DNA from 2 places in the Lacrimispora xylanolytica genome. Region 1 is predicted to be linked to the other one. Evidence: a T-box and tRNA genes for the amino acid it is inferred to sense, from the RefSeq annotation. Region 1 holds a T-box; the other holds one or more tRNA genes.
The links. A T-box is a leader RNA that pairs with one kind of tRNA and senses whether it is charged. The one in region 1 lies ahead of OW255_RS09140 (valine--tRNA ligase), so its partner is inferred to be a tRNA-Val.
Positions count from the first base shown of each region.

Region 1 (7,514 bases):
GGGTACTTAAAAAAGAGGGCAGCATAAGCTGCGATGCCGGGGAATCTTCAAAAGATATGGACAGCAGATTTGCGTGTCTCAATGAAATGAGCCTGTCTTTGAGTTTAAAGGATGAAACGGCGCTTAAAATACGGATGCAGGAGTACTTAAGGAAGAATGCTGCTGCAGAAGAATTATTTCCACTGATGTAAGATAAAGGGGGCTGTCGATGGACGGACTGATAATAGGGCTTGATCTTTGTGATGCCTATACCCGCATATGCTGCCATGACAGGGAAAAGTCATGGTGCATTCCAACGGTAATCTGCCGTAAAAAGGATGAAGATGCCTGGTATGTAGGAGAGGAAGCCTATGCCTACACGCTCGTAGGGGAAGGTATCATAGTAGACAAGCTGATAAAAATGGTTAGAAAAGAAGGAACTGCCACTCTGGGCGGTATCAAATACGAAGGTCTTAACCTTCTGACAATGTTCTTAAAAAAGATATTAAAGCTTCCCATGGAGGAATTTTTCTGCGAAGAAGTAAAGCAGCTTGTGGTCACACTGCAAAAGGCGGATGCGAAAATTATGGACGCTCTCATGTATTGCGGAGACGCCCTTGGCATTCCCAGAGACCGGATACATATCGTAAGCCATACGGAAGCATTTGTATATTACGTGCTCAGCCAGAAAAAGGAAGTCTGGAGCAACCAGGTAGGGGTATTTGACTTATCTGAGGATTCCTTTCATTATCATGAATTAAAGGTTCAAAGAGGGCTTCGAAAGATGATGGTCATTGCAGAGGATGAGGCATTAGAGGAGAGCTTTAACCTGGATATTTTAGATACGCCATCCGGCGGAAAGCTGGCGGATAAGATCTTAAGCTCCTGTGCAGACAGACTCCTTCAGAAAAAGCTGTTCTCCTCCTTATTCCTCACGGGAAAAGGATTTGAACGCCACGACTGGGCACCTGACTCCATGAAGCTTCTCTGCCATCGCAGAAAGGTATTTATGGAGCCGGAATTGTTTGCAAGAGGAGCCGCTATAAGGGGGATGGATTATCTCCAGGAAAAATCGGCGTATCCATTTATCTGTATTTGTGAAGGACGTCTCCATTCCACCGTTTCCATGCGGGTGCTTCATAAGGAACGGGAGAGCCAGCTGGTGGTTGCAGCCGCAGGTGACAACTGGTATGAATCAAAGAGCAGTGTAGATTTGATTGTGGATAATCAGGATTACGTAGAGTTTATGGTAACTCCAATGGATCCGAAGCAAAGACGCTTAATTAAAATAGATCTGGAAGGATTTCCAAAGCGTCCGGGGAGAACCACAAGGCTTGGCATCAGCTTTGGGTTTCTGGATGAAAAAACCATGGCAGTGGTATTAAAAGACAAAGGCTTTGGGGAATTGTTTCCGGCTTCAGATACCATCATAAGACAAGAGGTCATGCTATGAGTCTGATACTTTGCCGGCAGGAGCCGGTTAAACATCCATATTATTTTGAAGGTCTGGGAGTTCGCTTGTATTCCTCTCAGGAGCTTTGCTATGTTATTTATAACAATCCTCTCCTTGTTATGGAGGGCTTCGTAGATAATGCACTGATTGAATTCATTCGGGATGATCTTGATATGGCCTTTCTAGCGCTTAAGCTGGTCAAATGGCAGCAAAGCGGTGAAGACGGCGACGAGCTGCTGGCGCTCATTCTTCATGAATGCGATTATTACAATGGGGCAGAGGTAAGCCGTTTTAGGCAGAAGCTCTCATCCTACCGCAGAATGCCTGAGGCAGAGTTCTTAAAAGAAAGAGCCGATTATTTATTTTCCAGAAAGCAATATGGAAAATCAGCGGCAGAATACCAGAAGATTTTAGATCTCCCAAAGGGAAACCGTGGATCAGAGGTATTTCAGGCCAAAATTTATAATAACCTGGGAGCATCCTACGCCAGGCTGTTTATGACGGACAAGGCTTATCTGGCCTATCAGAAATCCTTTGATCTTGTGAAAAGCAGCGAGGTATTAAAAAGAATCTGCCATCTTTCCCAGTGGAATCCCGGCCTTGTCATCAGTGAGCGGTTAAAGGTTCTGATTACGGAGGAGCTTTTGCAGGAATCCGGGCAGGATCGAAAGGAAGCAGAAGAAAAGGCAGAACAGGCAGACAGCCTCTTAGAGCTTGATAAGCTGTTTCAAAAGGATCCCATTAAGCGTTTCCAGGGAGCTGGAGAGCTTGTGCAAAAATGGAAGCAGGAATACCGTAACATTATGTCTTGACAAAACCAGGAAAACACACTATCATTACATGGTATAAGATAACAATAAGAAAAAGGTTAAGAAAAAGAGGAGTACGATCATAACCCTGAAAGAGAGAATCGTCCATCGGCTGAAAGGCGGTTAAGGAAGTATGTTCGGAAGGTAGCTTTGGAACCGGAAGGCTGAAATTTAAGAAGTAAGTCTTCACGCCTGGCAGCGTTAAAGGCCTTAAGAGATATGACCAAGTGTCATAATATAAGGTGGTACCGCGACGATTCGCCCTTTGCATCCCAGGATGCAAGGGGCTTTTCTTATGTTCTAAAAACTGATGGAAGAATAAAGGAGAAGAATATGAAAGAGTTGGAAAAAACTTATGATCCGGCAGGGATCGAAGGAAAGCTTTATCAGAAGTGGCTGGATAAAAAATATTTCCACGCTGAGCCTAATCAGGATAAAAAACCATTTACCATTGTAATGCCGCCGCCAAACATTACAGGACAGCTTCACATGGGGCATGCTCTTGATAATACCATGCAGGATATCCTTATTCGTTATAAGAGGATGCAGGGCTTTGAGGCTCTTTGGCAGCCGGGAACCGACCATGCGGCCATTGCGACGGAAGTAAAGGTTATTGAGAATTTAAAAAAGCAGGGCATTGATAAGGCTGATCTTGGCAGAGATGGCTTTTTAGAAAAGTGCTGGGACTGGAAACAGGAGTACGGCAGCAAGATCATTAACCAGCTTCATAAGATGGGCTCCTCCGCAGATTGGGAGAGAGAACGTTTTACCATGGATGAAGGTTGCTCCGAAGCTGTACAGGAAGTATTTATCCGCCTTCATAAAAAAGGATATATCTATAAAGGATCAAGAATTATTAACTGGTGTCCAGTGTGTCAGACCTCCATTTCAGATGCTGAGGTAGAGCATGAGGACCAGAACGGCTTCTTCTGGCATATTAATTATCCCATTGCCGGGGAAGAGGGAAGATATGTAGAGATCGCTACCACAAGACCGGAGACTCTCCTTGGAGATACGGCTGTTGCTGTAAATCCGGAAGATGAGCGGTATCAGGGACTCATTGGAAAGATGCTTAAGCTTCCGCTTACAGACCGTGAGATACCTGTTGTTGCAGATTCCTATGTAGATAAAGACTTTGGTACCGGCTGTGTTAAAATCACACCGGCCCATGACCCTAACGACTTTGAGGTAGGTAAAAGACATCATCTGCCGGAGCTTACCATTATGAATGACGATGCAACCATTCATCTTCCTGGCAGCAAGTATCATGGCATGGACCGCTATGAGGCCAGAAAGACCATGGTTAAGGATTTAGAAGCACTTGGCTTATTGGTTAAGGTGGTTCCCCATACCCATGCGGTAGGAACCCATGACCGCTGCGGCACCACAGTAGAGCCTCTGGTAAAACAGCAGTGGTTCGTTAAGATGGAAGAGATGGCAAAGCCAGCCATTGAAGCATTGAATAACGGTGCCTTAAAGTTTGTTCCAGAGCGTTTTGACAAGACCTATCTTCACTGGCTTGAGAACATCCGTGACTGGTGTATTTCCAGACAGCTTTGGTGGGGACACCGGATTCCGGCTTACTACTGCGATGAGTGCAAGGAAATTATCGTAGGGAAGGAAGCCCCAGATGTTTGCCCAAAATGCGGCTGCACTCACTTTACTCAGGATGAAGATACCCTGGATACCTGGTTCTCCTCTGCATTATGGCCATTTTCTACACTTGGCTGGCCCAATGAAACAGAGGAACTTAAATATTTCTACCCAACAGACGTACTGGTAACAGGTTATGATATCATATTCTTCTGGGTAATCCGTATGGTATTCTCAGGCATTGAGCAGACCGGAAAACTTCCATTCCACACCGTACTGATCCACGGCCTTGTAAGGGATTCGGAAGGACGTAAGATGAGCAAATCCTTAGGCAATGGAATCGATCCTCTGGAAATCATTGATAAGTACGGCGCCGATGCGCTTCGTATGACTCTGATTACAGGAAATGCTCCTGGAAATGATATGCGTTTTTACTGGGAGAGAGTAGAAGCCAGCAGAAACTTTGCCAATAAGGTTTGGAATGCGTCCCGTTTCATTATGATGAATATTGAGAAAGCACCAAATGCAGAGGCTGAGTTATCCCAGCTAACCATGGCGGATAAGTGGATTTTATCTAAGGTCAATTCTCTGGCGAAAGATGTAACAGAAAACCTGGATAAATATGAGCTTGGAATTGCCCTTCAAAAGGTATATGATTTTATTTGGGAAGAATTCTGTGACTGGTATATTGAGATGGTAAAACCAAGATTGTGGAACGATGAAGATACCACAAAGGCGGCAGCCATCTGGACCTTAAAGACAGTACTCATTCAGTCCTTAAAGCTGCTTCACCCATATATGCCGTTCCTTACCGAGGAGATTTTCTGTAATCTTCAGGAAGAGGAAGAGTCTATTATGATTTCTCAGTGGCCGGTATTTAAAGATTCCTGGAATTTTGCCTCAGAGGAACACGCGGTAGAGACCATTAAGGAAGCTGTAAGAGGAATCCGTAATGTGCGTACCTCTATGAACGTTCCGCCAAGCAAAAAGGCTAAGGTTTACGTGGTATCTGAAAACCAGGAAATCCTTACGATCTTTGAGCAGAGCAAAGTATTTTTTGCGACCCTTGGATATGCAAGTGAGGTTTGTCTCCAAAAGGATAAGAACGGTATCTCTGACGATGCAGTTTCCGCAGTTATCCATCAGGCGGTAATCTATATGCCATTTGCAGAGCTGGTAGACATTGAGAAAGAGATTGAGCGTCTGAAGAAAGAGGAAGAACGTTTGGAGAAAGAGCTTGCCCGTGTAAACGGAATGCTGAACAACGAAAGGTTCGTAAGCAAAGCGCCGGAAGAAAAGATCGAAGAAGAAAAGGCAAAGCTTCAAAAATATACCCAGATGCTTCTGCAGGTTAAGGAAAGACTTGATCAGCTTTCTTAAACCGTTATAGAATAATCGACAATTAAAAATGGTTTGGTAAAAACAGTCGAACATGGCCATAGGGCCGTGTCCGGCTGTTTTTTTGTGGCAGGAAAGTGGGAGTGGAGGGGAGAGCACAGAAGTGCTGGATTGACTTTCAAGACAAGTTTTTGGTGTAAAAATATGTCAGCAAATGCCGTAGCAGGATGGAAAAAGACGATGAAAAAGTGGAATTATTCCCTTGGTTTTGACAAATTCTGAAAGGTATACTGGCTATAATGTTCGTACAGGGCAGGAGGTGAATGCAGCAACGGAAATAAACCTGTACATAGACGTGTTGTTCTTTATTAATTTTACCATGGATTTGCTTGTATTATCCATCGTGAGACGAGGTCTCAAATATCGTTTGATCTGGTGGAGAATGATTCTTGGGGCAGGGTTAGGAGCTTCCTGGGCTGTATTTGCCGCCGCATTTTCCTTGTTGCCCCCATGGCTTTTAATGGGAATCACCTATCTTGTGATAAGCACTCTGATGGTGATGACAGCCTTTTGTATAAAAAAACCAAAGGAAATAGTTAAGGCAGTGGCAGCGCTTTACCTGGCAACGGCATTGACAGCCGGTATTATGTATGCCCTATATCAACATACGAAGGCCGGTTATTATATAGAACAGATTCTTAGAGGAAATGGCAGAGCTGCCATGCCTCTTTACCGGTTAATTTTTCTTGCAGCAGGCGCTTATTTTGGCATTCGGTATTTTCTTTGGAGGATTCCCGCCATATGGAAAGGAAAGAGCAATTTTTTTGAAGTCACCATGCGTTATCGAGGAAAGGAAAAAAAGGTGATGGCTCTTCTTGACACGGGTAACCGACTCTATGAACCAGTAAGCCGCAGGCCTGTCCATGTTGTGACTTATGAGGCTGTACGGGAGATCTGCGAGACCGTATCAGAGGTTATTTATATTCCCTTTGGAAGTGTGGGGAAAAGCAGTGGAGTAATGCCCGGGATTTTTTTAGACGAGATGGAGGTACGTCAGGGAGATGAAGTAAAAGTAATTGAAAAGCCTTTGATAGCTGTCTGTAAAAAGACATTATCCGTTAACGGTGAATATCAGATGCTGCTGCACGAAGAGTAAATGTTTGATGTAAAGGAGAGAGTATCGACATGATTATAAAAGTTTCTGTACCAAATCGTTTCCAGTTCAAGGCAATTCCAACGTTCAGGACGCTTATGATGCCGTCTCAGGGGGAGATCCATTACATCGGAGGAGCAGATATCCTGCCTCCGCCGCTAGACAATGAAAAGGAGGCACAAATTATTGGGCTCCTGGGCGGAGACGATGACCAGAGGGCAAAATCTGAATTGATCGAGCACAATCTCCGGCTTGTTGTATACATAGCGAAGAAGTTTGATAACACCAGCGTTGGTGTAGAGGATCTGATTTCCATAGGGACAATTGGACTCATTAAGGCAATCAATACCTTTAATCCGTTAAAGAATATTAAACTTGCAACTTATGCATCCCGATGTATTGAAAATGAAATACTAATGTATCTGCGCCGGAATAATAAAACAAAGATGGAAGTTTCCATAGATGAGCCTCTGAATGTGGATTGGGACGGCAATGAGCTGCTCTTATCTGATATACTGGGGACAGAAGAGGATGTGATTTATAAGGATCTGGAAACAGAGGTAGAACGTAATCTCTTAAACACGGCCATCAGTCGCTTAAGCCCAAGGGAACGTAAGATTGTAGAACTCCGGTTCGGTCTGACGGATGATGAAGGAGAAGAGATGACCCAGAAAGAAGTTGCAGATCTCCTTGGTATTTCCCAGTCTTATATCTCCAGACTGGAGAAAAAAATCATGAAACGACTAAAAAAAGAGATTGTTCGTTTTGAATAATGATATAATATAGTGGGAAAGGCTCATAGGAGTCTTTCCTATTTTTGTGTGGATTGAAACTTTTTGATGAGAATATCGTCTAATAGATAGAACCTTATATAGGAGGGAAAAATGAAACAAAAGATGGAAGACGAAGCAGAGAGAATGCTTATTGACAATTATGATAAGTATTACCGGCTTGCATACAGCTATGTAAAGAATGAACAGGATGCCTTGGATATTGTTCAGGAAAGTGCCTACCGGGTGATTAGGGATCTGGACAAACTAAAGGAAAGAAAATATTTATCTACCTGGATCTATCGGATTGTCATTAATACGGCCATTGACACCTTAAGAAAAAAGAAACGGGAAACAGTAAGCTATGAGGACATAGAAATTGTTCATGAAGACCAGTACAAAGAAGAGGATCCACTTGA
Region 1 is NZ_CP113524.1:1,945,994-1,953,507, forward strand. It holds gene OW255_RS09125 (DUF5717 family protein) at 1-191, shown strand, start outside; gene OW255_RS09130 (DUF5716 family protein) at 209-1,432, shown strand; gene OW255_RS09135 (hypothetical protein) at 1,429-2,244, shown strand; T-box leader at 2,294-2,510, shown strand; gene OW255_RS09140 (valine--tRNA ligase) at 2,575-5,214, shown strand; gene OW255_RS09145 (sigma-E processing peptidase SpoIIGA) at 5,435-6,328, shown strand; gene sigE (RNA polymerase sporulation sigma factor SigE) at 6,358-7,098, shown strand; gene OW255_RS09155 (RNA polymerase sigma factor) at 7,210-7,514, shown strand, end outside.

Region 2 (7,514 bases), 580 kb from region 1:
GAAAAGGGAATGATGTTTATAGGCTTTCGTCTTTCTACGTTTATATTTAATTTTTCAGTGTACTCTTTTATGGCATGGATGGTAGCATTATCGTTGGCCATTGAAAACGCATAGTCCACTAAAAGTTGTTCCGGATCCTCCGTAATTGAAAGCTCCTGGTTGGTCAGGCTTTTAATAAACTCATCCACTTCCATTCTTGTTTCGGTTATGGTTCCTGTCTTATCCACACAAAGCACATCGACGCGCGCCAGTGCTTCTATACTTTTCATATCATGAAGCAGGATATGTCTCTTCGCTAATCTCATAGTACTTAAGGCCAGTGCTATGGTTGTAAGAAGGTAAAGTCCCTCGGGAATCATTCCAATCAGGGCTGCCACCATGGAAACAATGCTTTTTTGCATGGTTTCCTGATTCACAACATATCCCTGATAAAATAAAAGTGCACCAATGGGTATGATTCCGATTCCAATCCATTTAACCAGCTGATTGATAGAACGAATCATTTCCGACTGTTCATCGTTACCCATAGCTTTTGCTTCTGCAGTCAGCTTTGTTATATAAGAGTCATTTCCAACATGCTCTAATTTTGCATAGCATTGTCCGGCTACTACATAACTGCCCGATAAGAGCTTACTTCCGGTGGTCTTTTCGATCTCATCTGCTTCCCCAGTTAAAAGAGCTTCGTTGACTTGTACCGTTCCTTCCATTACCACGGCATCTGCGCATATCTGATTTCCTGTTGTTAGTAAAATGATATCATCCCTTACCAGATTTTCGGATAGGATTTGCTCCTGTGCCCGGTTTCTGATTACGATGGAGTGGGGAGCATTGATAATATTCATTTTATCCAGTATTTGTTTTGCCCTAAGCTCTTGTACAATTCCGATTATGGTATTGCCAATGATGATGGGCAAAAATGTAAGATTCCGAAATGAACCTACGTAGATTAATAAAATGGATATAATGAGAAAAATCAGATTAAAATAGGTCAGAGTATTAGACAGGATAATCTCTTTGACTGATTTTCCTGTTGTGATGGTGGAGCGATTTACAAGCCCTTCCTCAACTCTTTCCTGAACTTCTGCTTCTGACAGTCCATTTATTATGTTATTTTTTACTTCATCTGATAGATTGTTCATGCTGCACCTCATTGATATTTTTACCGGACTTATAGAACATCTTCCATAATCGTAATATGCTTCAAAATGTAGAATTATCTATGATTAAGTCGTGAATCATAATGTACATTACAAGTTTCATTCTGAATTTTTGACAGCTAATTTATACAAAAATACTTTATTTTTTGAAATAACATTTTTATTGTATATAATAATCATGAAAACTACAACGAAAGTATTCTTAAACTATCATGAAAATATTCTAAAGCGTTCATTATTATTCTTGAAAGGTTACCCCGTTTATCGGATGATTTTATATTGTTCATTTAAAAGGGAGGAGGTTATTTTTGATGGAAGAGCCGAGATAAGAATTAGATAAACTTATGGGATTAGTGATTCATTAAAACCCACATAAACAGCGTTTTTTAGAAACGTATTTATGTGGGCCATTGAATTCATTTTATTGGTATTCACCATCAGTAGCAATAACTGCTTCCAGTGGTGGCGTATCTCCAACAAGACCGACTGCGAAAATGGTATAAATAGCACCTGGCGTAAGATACACATCTGGTATTGTTAATACAACTTGATTGCCTCCTGCTGGTCTGACTTGAAGGGTATAGGTTCCAGGATTTACAGCAATGTAATCAGTAAATTGAGTATAGGACACATTTTCAAAGAGTTTCGTTCCATCTGTCAGTGTGATGTCTACAGCTGGAGCATTTGGAGACAGATGTACAAAACGTACATAGGAAGCATTTCCCATTCCCATTGGCATATTTGGCGTGAACATTTCAGGAATAGCCATTAAACCTATATTGGCTAATTCGCCTGCAGCCGCAACCGTAAATGCGCTGTCTTGAGGAATTGTCACATTTGTATCTATGACAGCGTTTGTTTGATTGCCTGCGGGAAATACCTGTATCTGGTAATTACCAGGTACAATGGGAAGATAACTGGTTAATTGTTTATAGGAAAGTCCTTCTGCAATTAAATTATTATTTGCATAGATGTCCACGGCAGGAGCATCAGGGGAAGCGTGAAGAATTCTTATGAATGACATCTGATATGCAGGCTGCATGGAAAAATAAGAGTTTCCTTGATGGGTATACATATACATGGTTTTCGACCTTATGATCTTTGATATATATTATGAAAGAAGATTTGCAATGCTACCATTAATTTAGATGCTTTAAGAATATGTTACGTGTTTGAAACATCGTTTTGTTGAACCTTTGCCAACCGTCCAGTAGCAATATGTGTTCTACTGCTTAGATAAATTTGTTACATTCCTTCCTAAGTGGGGAAGTGCTTGTGGACAGGACTGTGTTCTTAATGCGTAATAGAATGATTTTTTCTCATTCCTCTTTTCTATATCAAATCTAGCGTATTAAGTCATAAAAATCCCTTCAAACTAGTAAGTCTGAAGGGATTTTTGCGTAATAAAATTTAAAAAAATTTCAATGCAATGTCTCATTTTTTATTCATTAGCCTTGTCGATATTAGCTTCTGCATTTTTTGTAGATTCTATTTCCGTACGATCTACACCCTGGCCTTGGTTTGGCTTTGCGATAGAACCAATTGCTTGAGCAGTAGTAGTATTAGTTTTAGCAGAGGATTGAGAATTATGTTCCAAAGATACGCCAAGCTTATCCAATGTAATGAATTTAAGCAGGGTATCCATAACGGTGCTATTTCCGCCGGAATTGCTTGCAGAACCGTTTTCGCCACTTCCCATCTGTACAACAGTCTTGGGAACGATATCGACGGTTGTGTTTTTAATTGCATCAGTCAGCTTATCGGTAACCTCTTGAATGACTCTAAATTCAGCACCACCATAAGCTTTGACCTGGGCTTCAATGGCCTGAGCCTTGGCCAGACCGACATTTGATTCCTTAAAAGCTTCTGCTTCGCCTTCCAGCTTGATCTTGGAAGCATTAGCTTTTGCCAGTGCAATAATCTGATTCGACTCCTGTTCTGCACGGCTTGCAAGAGCCGCACCATTGTTACCCTCTATTTCAATCTGAATTTTGGATTTGGTGAGGAAACTCTGCTGTTCTGCAATGGCCTGTGCTTCACGCAGGGATTTTTCACTTTCCGCTGCGGATTGCTGCTTTTGGTAGGTGACCTTTTTTTCTTCGGCAATCTGACGTTCCCTAAGCTGCATCAAAATGTTTTCGATTTGGGTATCGGCTACTGTTGTTTTAGGGGTGCCAATTAAAACTTCCTCTAATTGAAGATTATATTTTTCGAATTTTTCCTTCATTTCTAAGACTGCCCGCTCTCGAATGGCACTACGTTCCTGTATTAGCTCAATCAGCGTTTTCGTCTGTGCCACATCTTTAAAATATGCGCTGACCAGCGGATCAAGCGACTGGTTTACCAGCATACCGATATCACCAAAGCGTTGAATGACCCACGGTGCCTGCTTGTAGTCAATATGCATTACAACGGAGAGAGGGAGTGACGGCTCAAATGCATCCTTGGTGATAATATCCACCTCAGTGAGATTTTCATCATACTTATGATCTCCAGTTTCAGTTTTGTTCCATTTTAAAATAATATTAGTAGTTGGAACGAGTACAACTTTACCAGCATCGGTATTAAACGCATATTTACCAGGCATCAGAGGTTTTTCAAGTACGCCTTTTGATCCAACGCTGACAAGTTCCCCGTGCTTATAGTTTTCTCCCGAGGTATCCACGCCTTCGCGGCCAAAGAAAGAAACTACAACGCCTACAAAGCCAATGGGGACGACTGTTTTAGGCCGGAATTCCACCGTAGCAAATAGGCGGTTAATATAATAGGTGCCATCCGTTAATACCTGAATCTGTTTTCCTCGTCTGCCGCCAAGTTCCAGAAATTTCTCAGGGTCCTGAAAGCTGGCATGCTCTTCGCCCATATCCGGAGCAATAATCTCTCCTTGCTGAATCGACGTTCCGTCATGCACCGTGACAATGCCCATCATATCACTGGATTCATTGCCTTTGCCCATGATAACGACAGGTGTAAACCCATCCCTGTCAATCAAGGTTTTCTGCATACTCACCAATTCATTTTGCTCCTGCTTGGAATTACCGGATATAGATTTAATGCTATTGGGGGTAATTACAATAAACTGAGCCAGATTGATGGCATATGTTCCTTCTCTCAAAATCCCTCTCTGAGGACCCCGCTGACCACCGTTTTTAAGAAATCCCGAGACATCCTGAAAATTGTTTGCTTCCTCCACAATACGTCCCAACGTCTGCACCGGGGAGAGGGGAGAACCGTCACGGGCAAATAAATAGGCAATTTGTCCCTGGGGGATGGTGATAAGGGGGTATTTATGTATCTTGTACATGAGAACGGATTTGAAATGGATGCCACCACGCAGCAGTCCAGGCGCATAACCAGCTTCCCCGTTCAGCGCTATAATGGAATCCTTAAGAGAACCTTTAGGACTCCACCATTTTTCAACGACAGCCACCTCATTAGAACTGATGACTCTTAACCCAAGGATTTTGAAAATGAGCAGGTAAAGCAACACAAGTATTCCAACAGTAGTTCCTGCTATCATTAGCCATTGTTCCATAAATAATTCCTCCTACTATAATGTTATTGATCCGTTGATAATGCTTTGTGTAGAGTGTTCCGTAGCTTTTGGGGTAAAACGTTTCCTTTTTACAGTGTAAAGCACCACCCAGCTTTCCATAATGACACATGGTGAGATATCCACTCTTATGAAGAGAAAATCAACGATAATTTGCTCACTTAACGATAAAAGATAAGGGGTAAGCAAATTTGCCTTGAAATTAGTTTGGATATGGTGTATGAGTTTTGAACATTAAGGAAGCATTAAGTCATTTTTTTATTTATTATTTTGAAATGAGATAGTTATTATTTCTACTATCTTAATGAGATAATACTCCTTATAATTTCAAATATCAATATTGATTTTCTAATATATACTCATAGGTCGTATCCTGTTCCAGACGATATCTATATTGGGATATAAAAAGAAAGTGGGCAACTTCAAGATAGCTGAGTTGTCCACGATTTCGAGGTAAGCATTAGTTGAATAAAGTATATTTGTTTTATCAGGGTGATTTAGAGATGATAGGTGTATAAATGACCATTACCGCATGTTAAAATTCATGACAACGCTCATTATAAAACTCAAAATCGGGCTTTGTATCGTCAAATTCAAAAACGCTGTTCCGTGCACACCTGGGAAAGGGTGGTAATTCGGAGCCGGGCTTAATAAAGAAACAATATCATTTTAGATTTCATATTTCGTGCAATCACGTGTTGTGTTGATGGGTAAATTCATGCCTTTTAATTAAAAATTAATAAATCTGGAAACGCAAAAGCCCTGATATATACAATAATCTCTTGCATATACCAGGGTTGAAAAGTGGAGACAACAGGACTCGAACCTGCGACCCTCTACACGTCAAGCAGATGCTCTCCCAGCTGAGCTATGTCTCCATATAGGAATTGTAACTGAAAGAGTAGAAAAAGGCAAGCAATATTGTTGTTATAGCGACTATTTCTAATCGACATTTTATTTGCAATTTCGCAAGGCTTTTATATAAAAAACACCGGCAATGGGCGATGCTTAGAAAGTCCGAGTGTAAGATATCAATATAAAGAAGACAGCAAATCACGGTAATTTGAAGGTACAGAGATAACGAACAGTGTCCGGATATTTTTCACCTAAGGATACTATCTGAAAGCCACATTTTCGGTAGAATCCAATAGAGCCATCGTCTGTTTCAGCTTTTATTATACTACAATTGAGATTTTTCGACGCAAAGGCTATCAGTTTTGATGCAACCCCTTTACTTCTAACAGATGGATTGGTAGCAATGCTCATAATTTCATATTCGTCATTGATTAGGTGCTTCAGAATAATTACACCGCAAGGAATGCCATTAACATTACAGGCAAAAGCAAAAATATCGGCGTCTGTCTCATATTTGTGGGCAAGACTATTCATTTTTTCTTCCGTAGGCATGTACTGACTAAGGGAGATAATATCTAAAATGCGCTTATCATGAAGATTACCACTAATATTAATAAAATTCATATTATGACCTCCTTATGTATCTTACGATTATGCGAATAACAAAATATCTTATGACTGTATAGAACACTATTTTAAAGCAGTATTCATAAAATATAATTTCGGCAATTAAAATATTGTTCCAAGTGATGTATATAAGAGAATTAAGAATAATTTATAGCTAAGAAATGGTTCTTTCGCTTCTGTTTAGATAACAAAAAAAGACCACTCATGAGCAGTCTTTTTATCACTTAGTTTATGCGAGACAAACATTAACGGCCTGTGGCCCACGATTATCCTCTGCAATATCAAATGTTACAGATTGTCCATCTTCTAATGATTTATAACCGTCCATAGCAAGACCTGAGAAATGAACGAAATATTTTGTGCCTCGTCCGTCGCTGATAAAACCAAAACCTTTTTGTGAATTAAACCATTTTACAGTACCTTTATTCATTAAAGATACCTCCTTAAATTAAATTTATATTAGCTAAAACTAAAAATCGCATATATAAGTAAATCATCAATAGAATAATGACTTACCAATATATGCGAAATCAAGACTTTATTAAAATACTATTTTAATGTAACACAATAATTAGTATAAGTCAATAAGGATTTTAAAAAGTAATAAATAATAAATAGAGCCTATTTCTAATCGACATTTTATTTGTAATTTCGTAAGGCTATTTTATAAAAAAACACCAGTGATCTTATCAGTTAAATCTTTCAGCATCCACTTTTAGCACATACTAAACGGAAGTGTATACCTCACAAAATATTAATAGTAAAGTGAGAACAATAGATAATTACTGCCAGTAAAGGAAGAGTACATTGAAGAAGTAATGAGTAAATAAAATGCTGATTAATAAGTAGGTATACATAACGTTTATTAAGATGACAATATATAAAAAATATGGTATAATTTCCATGTGACTATCAAAAAAACACAGAATTGAAGGGGGTTTTTATGAAAAAGACAAAAAGGTTGTTGACACTGTTACTTGCATTTGTTATGTTAATGAGCACAAATGTTACTGCTTTTGCAAGTAATACAACCACACTAAGCATTGAAACAATTAATGCCAATGATTATATCTACGTAAACGGTAAATATTTTTCACAAAAAGAATTTACTGATTTACTTAATGCAACAACTCCTGAAAAGAGTTTAGTTAAGCAAAGTAATCAAAACAAATCTTCTACTACACTAATGGCAGGACCAGGAATTGTTGCAGTCTATTTTGTTCCCGGCCTAGGTGAAGTTGCTTTATTAGCTACTGGTGTTATAGTTATTGGCGCGGTAGGTTATGCGGCCGGAACTTGGGCTTATGACACTTTTCATAATT
Region 2 is NZ_CP113524.1:1,366,840-1,374,353, forward strand. It holds gene OW255_RS06460 (HAD-IC family P-type ATPase) at 1-1,139, opposite strand, end outside; gene OW255_RS06465 (DUF4397 domain-containing protein) at 1,579-2,232, opposite strand; gene OW255_RS06470 (SPFH domain-containing protein) at 2,599-4,692, opposite strand; tRNA gene OW255_RS06475 (tRNA-Val) at 5,516-5,588, opposite strand; gene OW255_RS06480 (GNAT family N-acetyltransferase) at 5,764-6,189, opposite strand; gene OW255_RS06485 (cold-shock protein) at 6,422-6,622, opposite strand; gene OW255_RS06490 (hypothetical protein) at 7,136-7,514, shown strand, end outside.
Region 2: it has a tRNA-Val gene. The T-box ahead of OW255_RS09140 (valine--tRNA ligase) is inferred to sense a tRNA for this amino acid. The anticodon was not compared.